2 regions of the Oerskovia sp. NPDC056781 genome follow, and region 2 is predicted to be linked to the other one. Evidence: riboswitches for the same ligand, from Rfam matches in the RefSeq annotation. Region 2 holds a riboswitch; the other holds the start of a gene.
What was found. A riboswitch is a leader RNA that binds a small molecule or an ion and turns the genes downstream of it on or off. The one in region 2 is predicted to bind thiamine pyrophosphate.

Region 1 (7,134 bases), on a different contig from region 2:
GCTGCGCATCGGGTCGAACCTGCACCTGTCGGGCCACGCCCGGGGGCTACGGACGTTCGAGGTCGCGCCCGGCGTGGTGCAGACCGACCTGACCGCGTCGATGGACATGCACGTGGGGCGCACCGAGTGGACCCCCGTGGAGCGCACGGTCGAGATGATCGTCGCGATCGCGGCCGGCGACCTCGACGCGTGGTCGGGGACCTTCGTCCGGGTCACGCACGACTCGCCCGCGTCGCTGCGAGCCGCCGCCGTGGCCGGGTCCGCGGACGCGGAGGCCGTGCCGGGGCCCGAGGCGCGCCGGCTGCGCGTGACGCGCTTCGGCGACGACGACCCCATGCCGGGAGCGCTCCCGGCGCGCTGACCCCGTCCGTGCTGACCTGCGGTCAGTGGTGGTGGCCGTGCCGGCCGAGGGTCTCCACGGCGGTGGCCCCCGGCCGGGTCCACTGCGGCACGGGACGCGTGGTCTCGCCCCAGCCAGTGACCCCGTCCGCGTCCGACCGCCAGAACCAGCCCGGGTCCCGGCCCACGGGCCAGCCCTCGGGGTCGATCTCCCAGGCCTCGCCGCGGCCGTAGGGCGTCATGTCGAGCAGGGCGAACGCCGGGTTGGTCGGCTCGGTGCCCCGGCCCGTCGTGCGGTAGGTGAGGAACACGTCGTCGCCGTCGCGCAGGAAGCACGAGAGGTACCCCATCTCGCCACCGACGGGCGCGTCGAGCTCGCGCACCGAGTACCAGGGCTGGGTGTAGCCCATGAACTCGACGTACGGGGCGACCTCGTCCCACGCCCCGGTCGTCACGAGGGCGAACGAGACGCCGCGCGCGTTGAGGTACACGGCGTCCTTCAGGTGCCACGCCGTCCAGGTGCAGCCCTCGCACTGCCCCTGGTGCGGCGCGCCGTCGTGCCACATGTGCTGGTAGATCACGAGCTCGTCGCGGCCCTCGAAGAGGTCCAGGAACGGGACGGGGCCGTCGGGACCGACGACCTCCACGGTGCCGTCGATCCTCACCATGGGCAGCTGCCGTCGGGCGGCCGCGATGGCGTCGCCCTCGTGCGTGTGCGCCTTCTCGCGGACCAGGAGCTCGTCCCGGGTGGCTTCCCAGGTGGCCAGGTCGACGACGGGGGGCCGGCCGGACAGGGGCGTGGTCGCGTCCTCGGGCGGGGTCGTCATGGTGTCCTCCGTGCGGGCTCGGGCAGGGACGCACGGCGCGCTCCTGCGGTCACGAGGGCAGACTCGGGACCGGGCCGGAACTCATCGTCGGTGGCGGGCCGTCAGTGGTTGCGGCGCCCCCGCGAGGCGCCGAACGGGCCGCCCACGAACAGCCCCAGGCCGAGCACGAAGCCGAAGTCGTACCAGTTCCCGTTGTTGTGCACCTCGTAGATGTTCACCGTGTCGGTGAACAACGAGACCACGAAGGTCACGGGCACGATGATGCCCTGCCACAGGCCGAGCCAGAACCCGGCCGGGCTGCCGTCCGCGGTGGGCGTGCCGACGTCGGGATTGGGACCCGGGGCGCAGGCCGCGAGCGCGAGCGCCCCGACGACCAGGGCCGTGGCGAGGACGATGCGTCGGGCTCGCGAGGACGTGAGCGTGGTGCGTGCGGTGTCGTGGGGCGAGACGTCGTGCGTCGGGTGCATGGCCGACCTCCTCGTGGCTGGACCGGACGGTCGCCCCCAGCATCCGCCGTGGGACGCCCCGGCTCAACCGGAGGCCCGCCCCGGCCGTCGGCGGCGCCGCGACGACAGCCTCGCCTCGACCGCGGTCATCCGGACGCCGGCAGCCGTCGCGTCCCGCCGATGACGAGCGTGACGTCGACGTCGACGTCCGCGAGCCCCGCCTCGTCGAGGGCCGTGCGCAGGGTGCCGGGGTCGGCCTCGGGGGCAGGGCCGATCGCCTCGATCCTCAGGACGGACCCGCTGAAGGCGATCCCGGTGATCGTCCACTGCTCCTGCTCGGCCCACGCCTCGGCGACGGGTGCGGCGGCGATCTTGTCGGCGTTCTGCCGCAGGACGTGCTGGCTGATCGCGCTGAGCGGTACCGCCACGACGAGCAGCGCGGCCGCGACCGTCACGAGGCTCGCGCCGCGCAGCGGCCCCACGTACCTCTCTGCCTCGCCTGCGGCCGTGCGGACCTGGAACAGCAGGAAGACGAGCGTGCCGGTCGCGATGATCGCGGCGACGTTGGTCGCGAACAGCAGGAGAGCTCCCAGGGCCTGGTCCGGGGCGCCCGACTCGAGCGTGAGGCCGACGACCGCGAGCGGCGGGACGAGCGAGATCGCGATCGCGACGCCGGGCAGCGCGTCCGACACGTCGGCGCGGACCAGGGCGAACGCCCCGACGGCCCCGGTCGCGAGCGCCGCGAGCAGGTCGATGAGCTGCGGGGTGACACGGCCTGCGACCTGGCTGTTGGTCGCCGCGACGATCTCGATCGGGACGAACAGGCCCACGAGGTAGCCGGTCGCGACCACCCCGGCCGCGCCCGCGCCGACGAGGAGCGCCGACGAGGTCAGGTTCCGGTGGTCGTTGAGGACGATCGCGAGCGCCGTCCCGACGATGGGTGTCATGAGGGGAGCGACGATCATGGCGCCGATCACGGTGGCCGTGCTGTCGGCCGCGACGCCCGCCGACGCGATGACGGCCGCGAGGATCAGCAGGGTCCAGAACGTGGCCTGCCGGGACCGCGCCGTCGGCCCCTCGGAGATGAACAGCGCGGTGGTCATCCGCTGGACGTCGGCCGTCGTGATGCGCATGCTGCCTCCTGGTGCTGTTCGTGCCCCCAGCATCACAGGGGGTCGCTGCTCGCGCTCGGTACGCTGCCGGACATGTACGCCGTGACCCCACCCCATGCCCAGGGCTTCCTCGACGTCGGCGACGGCCACGAGATCTGGTGGGAGGCGCGGGGCAACCCGGACGGCAAGCCCGCGGTCGTCCTGCACGGTGGGCCGGGGTCCGGGTGCACCCCCGGGTCGTCGCGGCCGTTCGACCCCGAGCGGTACCGCGTGGTCCTCCTCGACCAGCGGGGCTGCGGTCGGAGCCGGCCGCTCGCGAACGGCGACGACGTCGACCTGTCGAGCAACACCACTGCCCACCTGGTCGCGGACGTCGAGCAGCTGCGTGAGCACCTGGGCATCGACGCGTGGCTGGTCCTGGGGACCTCGTGGGGTGCGACGCTCGGGCTCGCGTACGCGGTGGCACACCCCGAGCGCGTCACCGAGGTGGTCCTGGGCGCGGTCACGAGCACCACGGCCCGAGAGGTCGAGTGGATCACGCGCGACATGGGGCGCCTCTTCCCCGAGGAGTGGGACCGGTTCGTGGCCGAGGTGCCGGTGGCGGAGCGCGACGGCAACCTCGCGGCGGCCTACGCCCGTCTGCTCGCGTCCTCGGACAGTGCGGTGCGTGAGCGCGCGGCGGCGGCCTGGTGCCGCTGGGAGGACGTGCACGTCTCGCTCGTGCACGGGTTCGAGCCCTGGGACCGCTACGAGGATCCCGCCTTCCGGCTGCGGTTCGCGCGCCTGGTGACGCACTACTGGGCGCACGCAGCCTTCCTGCCCGACGGCGCCCTGCTGGCCGGGGTGCGCGGGCTCGGCGGGGTCCCGGCGGTCCTGGTGCACGGGCGTCAGGACGTGTCGGGCCCGCTCGACGTCGCGTGGCACCTGCACCAGGCGTGGCCGGGGAGCGAGCTCGTGGTGCTCGAGGGCGCTGGGCACGGGGGCCCGGGGTTCCCGGAGGCGCTGGTCGCGGCGACGGACCGGTTCGCGGGCTAGCGGCCGCACCGCTCGGCTAGGGTGAGGCTCAGCCTGTCCCCGCAGTCGACGTCGACCTCGGAGGTGACCTGCGTGTCCCGCCGTTCCGCACTGCTCGTCGGGGTCCTGGTCGTGTCGTGCGGCTCGCTCGCGCTCGGTGCCGCGCTCGGCGCGGCCGGGCCGGTCGCCGTGCCCGCCGAGGGGCCGTGGTCCGTCCACGTCGAGGGCCCGTCCGAGGGGGACGCGGAGTGCGCGGCGGATCCTGCCGTCGCCTTCGCCCTGACCCCGGCGATCATGCCCCCGGTCGGGACGTCGTTCGGACTGGTCCCCGACGCCACCCGCGCCGACCTGGAGCGTGTCGTGTCGTGCCTCGAGGAGCACGTGGCGACGTCGCGGATCAGTGTGGTGCCGACCGGGACCCCGGCGTCCCCCTGACCGGGGCGCCGGGCGGGTCGCCGGTGCTGGTGCCGCCTGGCGAACGGCGGCCCCCGGGTGTGCCGTCCGCCCGCTAGAGTTCCCTGCGAAGACACGGGGTGCCCGCTCCCACGAGCCGGGCTGAGATCACACCCGTCGAACCTGATCTAGCTAGCACTAGCGAAGGGATGTCGGCAATGTCGCTTGCTGCCACCACACCTGTCCTGCCCGCACCTGCCCGCACGCCGGCGGCGGACGCCCAGGCCGCGAACGAGCACGGCGCGTCGTGGGGGGCCGAGCCCTCCCGCCCCCGCGTCCTGTCGATCGCCGGCACGGACCCGACCGGGGGAGCCGGTATCCAGGCAGACCTCAAGGCGTTCGCGGCGCACGGCGCGTACGGCATGGCGGTCACGACCGCCCTGGTCGCGCAGAACACGCACGGCGTCCGTACGGTCCACGTCCCCGGCGCGGACTTCCTGGCCGAGCAGCTCGACGCGGTCTCGGACGACGTGGTGATCGACGCCGTGAAGATCGGCATGGTCGCCGACGAGCCCAACGCGCGCGCGATCGCCGCGTGGCTGAGGCGCGTGCAGCCGCCGTTCGTCGTGCTCGACCCCGTCATGGTCGCCACGAGCGGCCACCGCCTCCTCGACGAGGGGGCCGAGCAGGCCGTGCGCGAGCTGGTCGCGCTCGCCGACCTCGTGACCCCCAACCTCCCCGAGCTCGCCGCCCTCGTCGGCGAGCCCGCCGCGACCACGTGGCCCGACGCCCTCGCCCAGGCGAGGCGCCTGCACGCGGCGAGCGGCGCCGTCGTGCTCCTGAAGGGCGGTCACCTCACCGGGGAGGAGTCACCCGACGCCCTGGTGGGCGCTCGCGGGCCCGACGACGTCACGACCTTCTCGGCGCCCCGCGTCGACACCGTGCACACCCACGGGACCGGGTGCTCGCTGTCGGCGGCGGTCGCCGCGCTGCGACCCCGGCGGGACGGCTGGGAGAGTGCGACGCGCGACGCCAAGAGCTGGCTGACCGGCGCGCTGCAGGCCGGGGGAGCGCTCGCGGTGGGCACGGGCCGCGGACCCGTCGACCACCTGGCGCACCTGCCCACGCTCGGGCAGCGGGTGTTCTCGGAGGAGGCCTGGGAGCGTATCGCGGGCTGGCGCGAGGCCGTCGAGCGGATGGGGTTCGTGCGGGCGCTCGCGGACGGGAGCCTCTCAGCGGGGGACTTCGGCTTCTACCTCGCGCAGGACGCCGCGTACCTCGCCGAGTACTCGCGCGTGCTGTCGCGGGCCAGCCAGCTCGCACCGACGCCCGAGGCACGGCAGTTCTTCGCCGGTGCCGCGGTCGAGTCGCTCGAGGTCGAGCAGGCGCTGCACCGCGACTGGTTGGGCGAGCACGCCGGGATGGACCGCGGGGCGGTCGAGAACGTCGACCCGTCTCCCGTGACGGCCGCCTACACCAACCACCTCCACGCGGCGTCGAACGGGTCCTACGCGGAGACGGTCGCGGCCCTGCTGCCGTGCTACTGGCTCTACTCGCACATCGGCGACGTCCTGGTGCGCCAGGCAGGGGCCCTCGACGGTCACCCCTACGCACGGTGGATCTCGCTCTACGGCGACCCGGCCTTCGCCGAGGCGACACGCACCGCGTGCTCGTTCGCCGACGAGGCCGCGCGCTGGGCCTCGCCCGCGGAGCGCAAGCGCATGCTGCGCGCGTTCGAGCTGTCCTCGATGCACGAGTACCTGTTCTTCGAGCAGGGGCTGACCCGGCCGACCTGGCCGGCGCCACCTCTCGCTGCGCGCTGACCTCACACCGAGGAGTGAGCCGTCGCCCCGGACCTGGCTCGACCCGGGGCGACGGCTGACCTCCCGCCGCGGGACTCGCTAGACGCTCTGCGCGTCGCCGTCCGGGTACCCGCAGTCGTACCCGGGCGGCCACCAGCGCCACGTCGTGGTGACCTCGCTGGTCGAGACGCCCGCGGGGCGGTCGGCCAGGCACTGCGTGCGCATCTGGTCGAGCCCGACGGTCAGGTAGTACACCGCGAGCACGCCCGTGAAGACGACCACGAGGACCGTCACCGCCAGGCGCAGGCGGCGGTCGGAGCGGCGGGTGGGCTCGTCCTCGCCGGGCCGTGGCGGGACCCAGTCCCAGCTCACCGGGCGGGGTCCGTCGTCGGGCCGGTGGTTGCGTCGGCGCCGGTGACTCCGTCGAGGCCGGTGCCGGGGACGAGCAGCACCTTGCCGGTCGTCGCGCGCCCCTCCAGGGCGCGGTGTGCGTCGGCGGCGCGCGCGAGCGGGAACGTCGCGCCCACGCGCACGTCGAGGTCGCCCGACGCGACGAGCGCGTACACCTCGCTCGCCCGGTCGAGGAGCTCGGAGCGCGTCGCGGTGTAGTCGTCGAGCTTGGGGCGCGTCGTGAACAGCGACCCGCCCTTGTTGAGGCGCTGCAGGTCGAACGGCGGCACCTGGCCCGAGGACCCGCCGAACAGCACGAGCATGCCGCGGCGGCGCAACGATGCGAGGGACGCCTCGAACGTGTCCTTGCCGACCGAGTCGTAGACCACCGCGACGCCGCGCCCGCCCGTGAGGTCGCGCACGATCGCGGGCAGCTCGGTCGTGAGGTCGTCGAGCTCGGCGTAGTTCACGACGTCGGAGGCTCCGGCCGCGCGCGACAGCTCGGCCTTGGCCTCGGTCGAGACGGTCGTGATGACGCGCGCGCCGCGGCGCACCGCGAGCTGGGTCGCGAGCAGCCCGACGCCGCCGGCGCCCGCGTGCAGCAGGACGTCGTCGCCGGGCTGGACCGGGTAGGTCGACGTCACGAGGTAGTGGGCCGTGAGCCCCTGCAGGCCGACGGCCGCCGCGACACGCAGGTCGACCGACTCGGGGACCGGGATCGCGACGTCCGCGGGGACGACCACCTGCTCGGCGTACGACCCGAAGGCGTTGGTCCACGCCACGTGGTCGCCGGGCTCGAAGTCGGCCACCC
Region 2 (7,134 bases):
CGCCGTGCCCGGGGTCGCGCCCGTCGCGGGGACCACCGAGAGCACCTTGACGAGCTTCTTCGCGGCCACGTGGGCGCGCGTCGTGATCTGGAGCGTCTGGGTCGCGATCTGCAGCGGCCACGACAGGAACGCCGCGTACCCGTAGAACGCGACGAGCTGGCCCGGGCTGATGTCCCCGGCCACGGCCGCGTGCGCGCCCAGGTACAGGACCAGGGCGACGAACAGGCCGGGCAGCAGGACCTGGAGCCCGTCGAGGTAGGACTGCGTGGTCGCGACGCGCACACCCGTCTGGCGGACGGCCTGCGACTGGGTGCGGTAGCGGTCCGTGAAGACCTTCTCGCCGCCGATGCCGCGCAGGATGCGCAGGCCCGAGACGGTGTCCGCGCCCAGGGTGGTCAGCCGGCCCGACGCCTCGCGCTGCGCGGCCTGACGCTGCTGGAGGGGCTTGACGAGGAACGCGAGGATGCCCGCGACGACCGGCAGCCCGAGGACCACGACGAGGCCCAGCTGGAGCGACGTGCTCAGCATGATCCCCGCGACCACGGCGTACGCCATGAGGGAGCCCGCGAAGCGGGCCGCGATCGCGTAGACCTCGCCCACCCGCAGCGCGTCCGACGCGACCGCCGAGACGACCTCTCCCGTGGGGAGCTCGTCGGTGATCGTGTGCCCCGAGCGCGCGACGGTGTCGCCCACGAGCTGGGAGGTGGTGAAGGCCGAGCGCAGCCAGTTCTCGATGTCGTAGCGGTGGCCGAGGGCGGCCGCGCCCACCTGGACCAGGCCGATGCCCAGCATGACCGCGGCCCAGCCGAGCAGGACCGCGCCGAAGCCCTCGTCGAGGCCCTCGTCGAGCGCACGGCCCAGCACGTAGGGCATGACGGCCTGGCACCCGAACGTGACCATGCCGAGGAGGACGGCGACCAGGAGGATGCCCCACTGGCGGCGCGCGAGCCACCAGAGGAAGGCACCGGGGCCGGTGAGCGGAGGGGTGCCCGGGTCGGGGAGGGGGAGGGGTCGCACGGTCACTAACATTAGGTGTGGCCACCGACACCGGGCCACGGATTTTCGCTCAGCGTAAGGAAACCTTCCCATGACCACGCCCGACCCCGCCGGCTCGCAGAAGACCTCCGACGCCGTGGCGGACGCCCCGTCGCAGGAGGTCGTCGACCGCGCCGTCCGCAAGGCCCGCGGCGCTCTCCAGCGCTACCGCGTGATGGCCCTCATCACCGGTGTGATGCTCCTGATCCTGTGCGTCGAGATGATCGTCAAGTACGGCGTCGGTGCGTTCGTCGACGTCGACGGCGTGATGCGCTTCGTGGGCTGGATCCCGTTCGCGCACGGCTGGGTCTACGTGGTCTACCTCGTGACGGTCCTGGACCTGTGGTCCAAGATGCGCTGGAGCTGGGGCCGCCTGGCGACCATGGTCTTCGCGGGCGTCGTGCCCGTCATGTCCTTCATCCTCGAGAAGAAGGTTCACCGCGAGGCCGAGGCCAAGCTCGACGCCCTCGTGGAGCAGTACGCCCGATGACCTCGCTGCCGCCGCTGGTCGCTCCCTCGACCGAGCCACTGTCCCCGCAGGAGCTGGCCCGCTACTCGCGGCACCTGGCCCTGCCGGGGATCGGGGTCGAGGGCCAGCAGCGGCTGCGCGCCGCGCGGGTCCTGGTCGTGGGCGCGGGCGGGCTGGGCAGCCCCGCGCTGCTCTACCTGGCCGCGGCCGGCGTCGGGACGATCGGCATCGTCGACGACGACCGCGTCGAGGTCTCCAACCTCCAGCGCCAGGTGATCCACGGCGGCTCGGACGTGGGGCGGCCCAAGGTGGAGTCGGCGCGTGACGCCGTCGCGGAGGTCAACCCGCACGTGAGCGTCCGCCTGCACGAGCACCGGCTCGACGCGAGCAACGTCCTGACGGTCCTCGACGGCTATGACGTCGTCCTCGACGGGACCGACAACTTCGCGACCCGCTACCTCGTGGGCGATGCCGCCGAGATCGCGGGCATCCCGTGCGTGTGGGGCTCGATCTTCCGCTTCCAGGGGCAGGTCAGCGTCTTCTGGTCGGCGCCTGCGGTCGGGGAGGGCGTGGTCTACCGCGACGTGTTCCCCGAGCCGCCACCGCCCGGCACCGTGCCCGACTGCGCGACGGGCGGGGTCCTGGGTGCCATGTGCGGCACGGTCGGCTCGGTCATGGCGACCGAGGCGATCAAGCTGATCACCGGCGCGGGGAACACGCTCCTCGGCCGCCTCGCGGTCTACGACTCGCTCGAGCTCACGTGGCGTCACCTCACGATCCGCGCCGACCCGCAGCGCGTCCCCGTGACCGAGCTCCTGGCGGGCGACCACGCGTACGAGGCGTTCTGCGGGTTCAGCCCGGCGGGCGACGTGGGCCCTGTCGAGGTCCCGTCGGGCCTCTCCTCCGGGACGGGCCTCTTCTCCGGCCCGACGGCGGACGGTCGCCTCGCCATCGACCTCGCCCGGGTGGCGGGAGCGGCAGGACCGACGCCCACGAGCCTGACGGCGCGCGAGCTCGCCGACCGCCTCGCCGACCCCGACGACGACCTGCTGCTGCTCGACGTGCGCGAGGAGTGGGAGACGCAGATCGTGGCGATCGACGGCGCCCGGGTGGTGCCCAGCGGGGTCTATGCGGGGCCCGGCGCGACCGCGGCCCTCGCGGACCTTCCGCGTGACCGGACGGTCGCGGTGCTGTGCAAGGTCGGGGGCCGGTCCGACCGGGTCGCGAGCCTTGCGCGGGCCGCGGGCGTGGACGCGCGCAACGTCGAGGGCGGGGTCCTGGCCTGGGTGCGGGACGTCGAGCCGGGACGCCCGACCTACTGACCGTCGGCCCCGTCCGCCGAGGTAGACCCGTGCGCCCGAGGTAGACCCTCGGGAGGTCTACCTCGCGCACACGGGTCTACCTCGTCAAACCGGTCACAGCGCCAGGTCCAGGTTGCCGGCGCCCAGCAGGCCGGACCCCGTGAGCCCGGCCCGGCCCACCATGCCGTCGACCGGGGAGCTCGCGAGCGCCTGCTCGCGGCGCGGGATGCGGCCCGCGAGCGCGGCGAGCCGCCCGGCCTCGACCGCGAGCCGCATGGCCGTGGCCATCCGCACCGGGTCGGCGGCACGGGTCACGGCCGTCGCGAGGAGCACGCCGTCGCACCCGAGCTCGAGGGCGTGCGCGGCCTCCGAGGCGGTCCCGATCCCCGCGTCCAGGATCACGGGCACGCGGGCCGCGGCCGCGATGGCTGCGATGTTGCGCGGGTTGAGGATGCCGAGCCCCGAGCCGATGGGGGCGCCCAGCGGCATGACGGCCGCGCAGCCCACGTCCTCGAGGCGGCGCGCGAGGATCGGGTCGTCGTTGGTGTACGGCAGGACGGTGAAGCCGTCGCGGACCAGGGTCTCGGCGGCGTGGACGAGCCCGATCGGGTCGGGCAGCAGCGTCACGTCGTCGGCGATCACCTCGAGCTTGACCCAGTCGGTGCCGCAGGCCTCGCGGGCCAGGTGGGCCGTGAGGACGGCCTCCTTGGCGGAGAAGCAGCCCGCCGTGTTGGGCAGTGCACGGATGCTGAGGCGATCGAGCAGGCCCCAGATGCCGGTCTCGCCCGTACCGCCGTCGGAACCGGCCCCGCCCGGCGGCGGCACGCGCGCGACGCGCCGCATCGCGACGGTCGTGAGCGCGGTCCCGGACGCGACGAGCGCCTCCTCCAGGGTGAGCAGGTTGGCGGCGCCGCCCGTGCCCATGACGAGGCGGGAGCCGAGGGGGACGCCCGCGACGACCAGGGAGTCGTCGGCCGCGCGGTCCGGGGTGTCAACCACCCTGCACCGCCGTGACGACCTCGACGCGGTCGCCGTCGCGCAGTGCCGTGGACGTCCACGTGCTGCGTGGGAGCACGGCGTCGTCGATCGCGACCGCGACGCCGCGGGGGACGGTGCCCGTGTCTCCGACGAGCTCCGGCAGCAACGTGGCGACGAGGGCTGCGACGGTCGTGGGGGTGGCGAGCGGGTAGGGCTCGCCGTTGACGAGTGCTGTGCCGGTCATGTGGTCCTCCGGGAGGTCGCGACAGGGGTGGGGGAGAAGCGCATCGGGTCGATCGCCGCGACCGCGGGCGGCAGCGGGTCCCCGGCGAGGAGCGCGTCGACCGTGGCCCCCGTGACCGGGGCGAGCAGCACGCCGTTGCGGTAGTGGCCCGTCGCGAGGACCAGGCCGGGCACGCTCGTGGTTCCCAGGAGCGGCAGGTTGTCCGGGGTGCCCGGGCGCACGCGCGGCGTGACCTCGACCAGGGCGAGCTCGTCGAGGCCGGGCAGGAGCGCACGGGCGTCCCGCAGGAGCGCGAAGACGCCGCCCGCGGTCGCACGCCGGTCGTCGGGGTGCTCCTCGCTCGTCGCCCCGACGACGACCTCGCGGTGCCCGTCGGGGCCGGGCGTACGCGGTACGACGTACACCGGACGCCCTTGCACGATCCCGCGGACCACGTGGTCGAGCGTGAACCAGGGCGGCGCGTCGAGCCGCAGCGTCTGCCCCTTCACCGGACGGGTCGGGGCGTACACCTCGGGGACGCCCGCGAGCAGGCTTCCCGAGTCCGCCCCGGCCGCGAGCACCACGGTCCCCCCGCGGTGCTCGACGCCCGCGTCGTCGAGGGCCCCGGTCACGGGGGCACCCGGCCCGGGCGAGCGCAGGAGCCGGACGGCCCGGCGGTGCACGACGGCGGCGCGCGGGTCCTGCGCGAGGGCCGCGGTCAGGGCGCGGTGCACGGCCCGCGGGTCGACCTGGTGGTCGCCCGGGGCCCAGAACGCCCCAGCGACGCGCTGTCCGACGAGCGGCTCGCGCTCCCGGGCGGCCGCGACAGTGATCTCGGTCGAGTCGAGCCCCCATGCCTCCTGCAGCGCACGCACGCGCCGCCCGAGCGCCAGGTCGTCGCCGTCGTAGGCCAGGGTGAGCGTGCCCGTGGCCCGCAGCCCGACGCCCAGCCCCGAGTCCGCCTCGAGCTCGGCCGCGAACGCGGACCATCGCGCCGCGGAGTCGGCGCCCAGGCGCAGCGCGGCCTGCTCCCCGAAGTCGGCCTCCGTCACGGGTGCGAGCATCCCGGCCGCGGCGTGCGTCGCGCCGTCCCCCGGGGCGGGGTCCAGGACCGTCACACGCCGCCCCGCACGCGAGGCCCGCCACGCCGCGGCGAGCCCCACGATGCCGCCGCCCACGACGAGGACGTCCGCGACGCCGTCGGGCAGGTGGTCGTGGGGGAGGCCCGACGGCGCCGCGCGCCCGGTAGCCCCGTCGCGCCCTCGTGGGCGCGCGGGCACGGCGGGGTGATCGGTGGACAGGGCTGCGCTCATGCGCTCGCTCCCTTCGCTGGCATGACCCAGATCAGGTTCGACGGTCGGCTCTCGCCCTCTCAGCCCCGTGCGGGGCTCCCGTGCTTCGCGGCCACCCTACAACGTGGCCGGTGCCGGGCCGCGGCACGACCACGGGGTGCACCACGGCCGCGCGCCGCGCGGGCCGTGCCTATCCTGGGCGCCGTGACCACCGCCCCGACCGGCGACGCCGAGCGCCGACAGCCCCCCGCGCCCCGCCACCGCTCCGACGACCGCGACGCCACCCCGCACGCGGCCCGCCAGGCCGCCGTCGAGCGCCTGCGCGCCGCCCGGCTGTACCTGTGCACCGACGCGCGCGAGGAGCGCGGCGACCTCGAGGACTTCCTGCACGCGGCGCTCGCGGGCGGGGTGGACGTGGTCCAGCTCCGGGACAAGACGCTCGACGTCGCGCGCGAGCTCGAGCTCCAGGAGACGGTCGCGCGCGTAGCGACCGAGCACGGGGCGCTGTGGGCCGTCAACGACCGGGCCGACGTCGCGCTGCTGACCGGGGCTCCCGTGGTGCACATGGGCCAGGGCGACCTGCCCGTGCCCGCGGTCCGGTCGCTCCTCGGCGCGGGCTCGCTCCTGGGGCGCTCGACGCACTCGCTCGCACAGGCCGCGGCGGCAGAGGCTGATCCCGAGGTCGACTACTTCTGCGTCGGCCCCCTCTGGGCGACGCCCACGAAGCCGGGGCGCGACGCCGTCGGGCTCGACCTGCTGCGACAGGTCGCGGCGACCCGGCCGACGACGCCGTGGTTCGCGATCGGGGGAGTCGACGCCGACAGGCTCGACCAGGTGCTCGACGCGGGCGCCGAGCGCATCGTCGTGGTCCGGGCGATCACGGGCGCCGCCGACCCCGAGCGGGCCGCACGCGAGCTGCGCGGGCGACTGCCCGCCTGACGCGCGCAGTGATCCCCGTCGCACGTCGTGGACCGATGCCGGGGATCGGCGCCGAGCCAACTATCCTGGGGTGGTGACACCCACCCCCTCAGCCCCCCGGCCCGTATTGGTCGTCGACTTCGGCGCACAGTACGCCCAGCTGATCGCGCGTCGCGTGCGTGAGGCCAAGGTGTACTCGGAGATCGTCCCTCACACCTTCACCGTCGAGCAGATGCTCGCCAAGGACCCGGCAGCGATCATCCTGTCCGGCGGTCCGTCGTCCGTGTACGCGCAGGGCGCGCCCTTCGTGGACCCCGCGCTGTTCGAGGCCGGCGTGCCCGTCCTGGGCATCTGCTACGGCTTCCAGGCCATGGCCAAGGCGCTCGGCGGGACGGTCGCGCAGACCGGCCTCAGCGAGTACGGCGGCACGGCCGTCGAGGTCTGCCAGGCCGGTGCGCTGCTCGCGGGTTCGCCCGACCAGCAGACCGCCTGGATGAGCCACGGCGACGCCGTGCACGCGGCCCCCGAGGGCTTCGAGGTCCTCGCGACCTCGGCCGGCTCGCCGGTCGCAGCGTTCGAGGACACCGGGCGCCGCCTGTACGGCGTGCAGTGGCACCCCGAGGTCAAGCACTCCCCGCTGGGCCAGAAGGCCCTCGAGAACTTCCTCTACCAGGGCGCCGGCCTCGCCGGTGACTGGACGCCGGGCAACGTCATCGCCGACCAGATCGCGCTCATCCGCGAGCAGGTCGGGGACGCCCGCGTCATCTGCGGCCTGTCCGGCGGCGTCGACTCCTCCGTTGCCGCGGCCCTCGTCCAGCAGGCCGTGGGCGACCAGCTCACGTGCGTGTTCGTCGACCACGGCCTGCTGCGTGCGGGCGAGGTCGAGCAGGTCGAGCGCGACTTCGTCGCCGCCACGGG

Region 1: linked by a shared signal. The riboswitch ahead of thiD (bifunctional hydroxymethylpyrimidine kinase/phosphomethylpyrimidine kinase) and the one ahead of thiO (glycine oxidase ThiO) in region 2 are both predicted to bind thiamine pyrophosphate.

The regions. Positions count from the first base shown of each region.
Region 1 is NZ_JBHUAD010000052.1:10,381-17,514, forward strand. It holds gene ACFRCR_RS06880 (SDR family NAD(P)-dependent oxidoreductase) at 1-361, shown strand, start outside; gene ACFRCR_RS06885 (DUF899 family protein) at 384-1,166, opposite strand; gene ACFRCR_RS06890 (hypothetical protein) at 1,268-1,633, opposite strand; gene ACFRCR_RS06895 (DUF389 domain-containing protein) at 1,759-2,745, opposite strand; gene pip (prolyl aminopeptidase) at 2,818-3,759, shown strand; gene ACFRCR_RS06905 (hypothetical protein) at 3,832-4,173, shown strand; TPP riboswitch at 4,258-4,358, shown strand; gene thiD (bifunctional hydroxymethylpyrimidine kinase/phosphomethylpyrimidine kinase) at 4,350-5,954, shown strand; gene ACFRCR_RS06915 (hypothetical protein) at 6,033-6,305, opposite strand; gene ACFRCR_RS06920 (quinone oxidoreductase family protein) at 6,302-7,134, opposite strand, start outside.
Region 2 is NZ_JBHUAD010000140.1:2,570-9,703, forward strand. It holds gene ACFRCR_RS12550 (ABC transporter ATP-binding protein) at 1-1,029, opposite strand, end outside; gene ACFRCR_RS12555 (DUF3817 domain-containing protein) at 1,088-1,525, shown strand; gene moeB (molybdopterin-synthase adenylyltransferase MoeB) at 1,522-2,826, shown strand; gene ACFRCR_RS12565 (thiazole synthase) at 2,920-3,729, opposite strand; gene thiS (sulfur carrier protein ThiS) at 3,797-4,027, opposite strand; gene thiO (glycine oxidase ThiO) at 4,024-5,319, opposite strand; TPP riboswitch at 5,326-5,403, opposite strand; gene thiE (thiamine phosphate synthase) at 5,617-6,237, shown strand; gene guaA (glutamine-hydrolyzing GMP synthase) at 6,311-7,134, shown strand, end outside.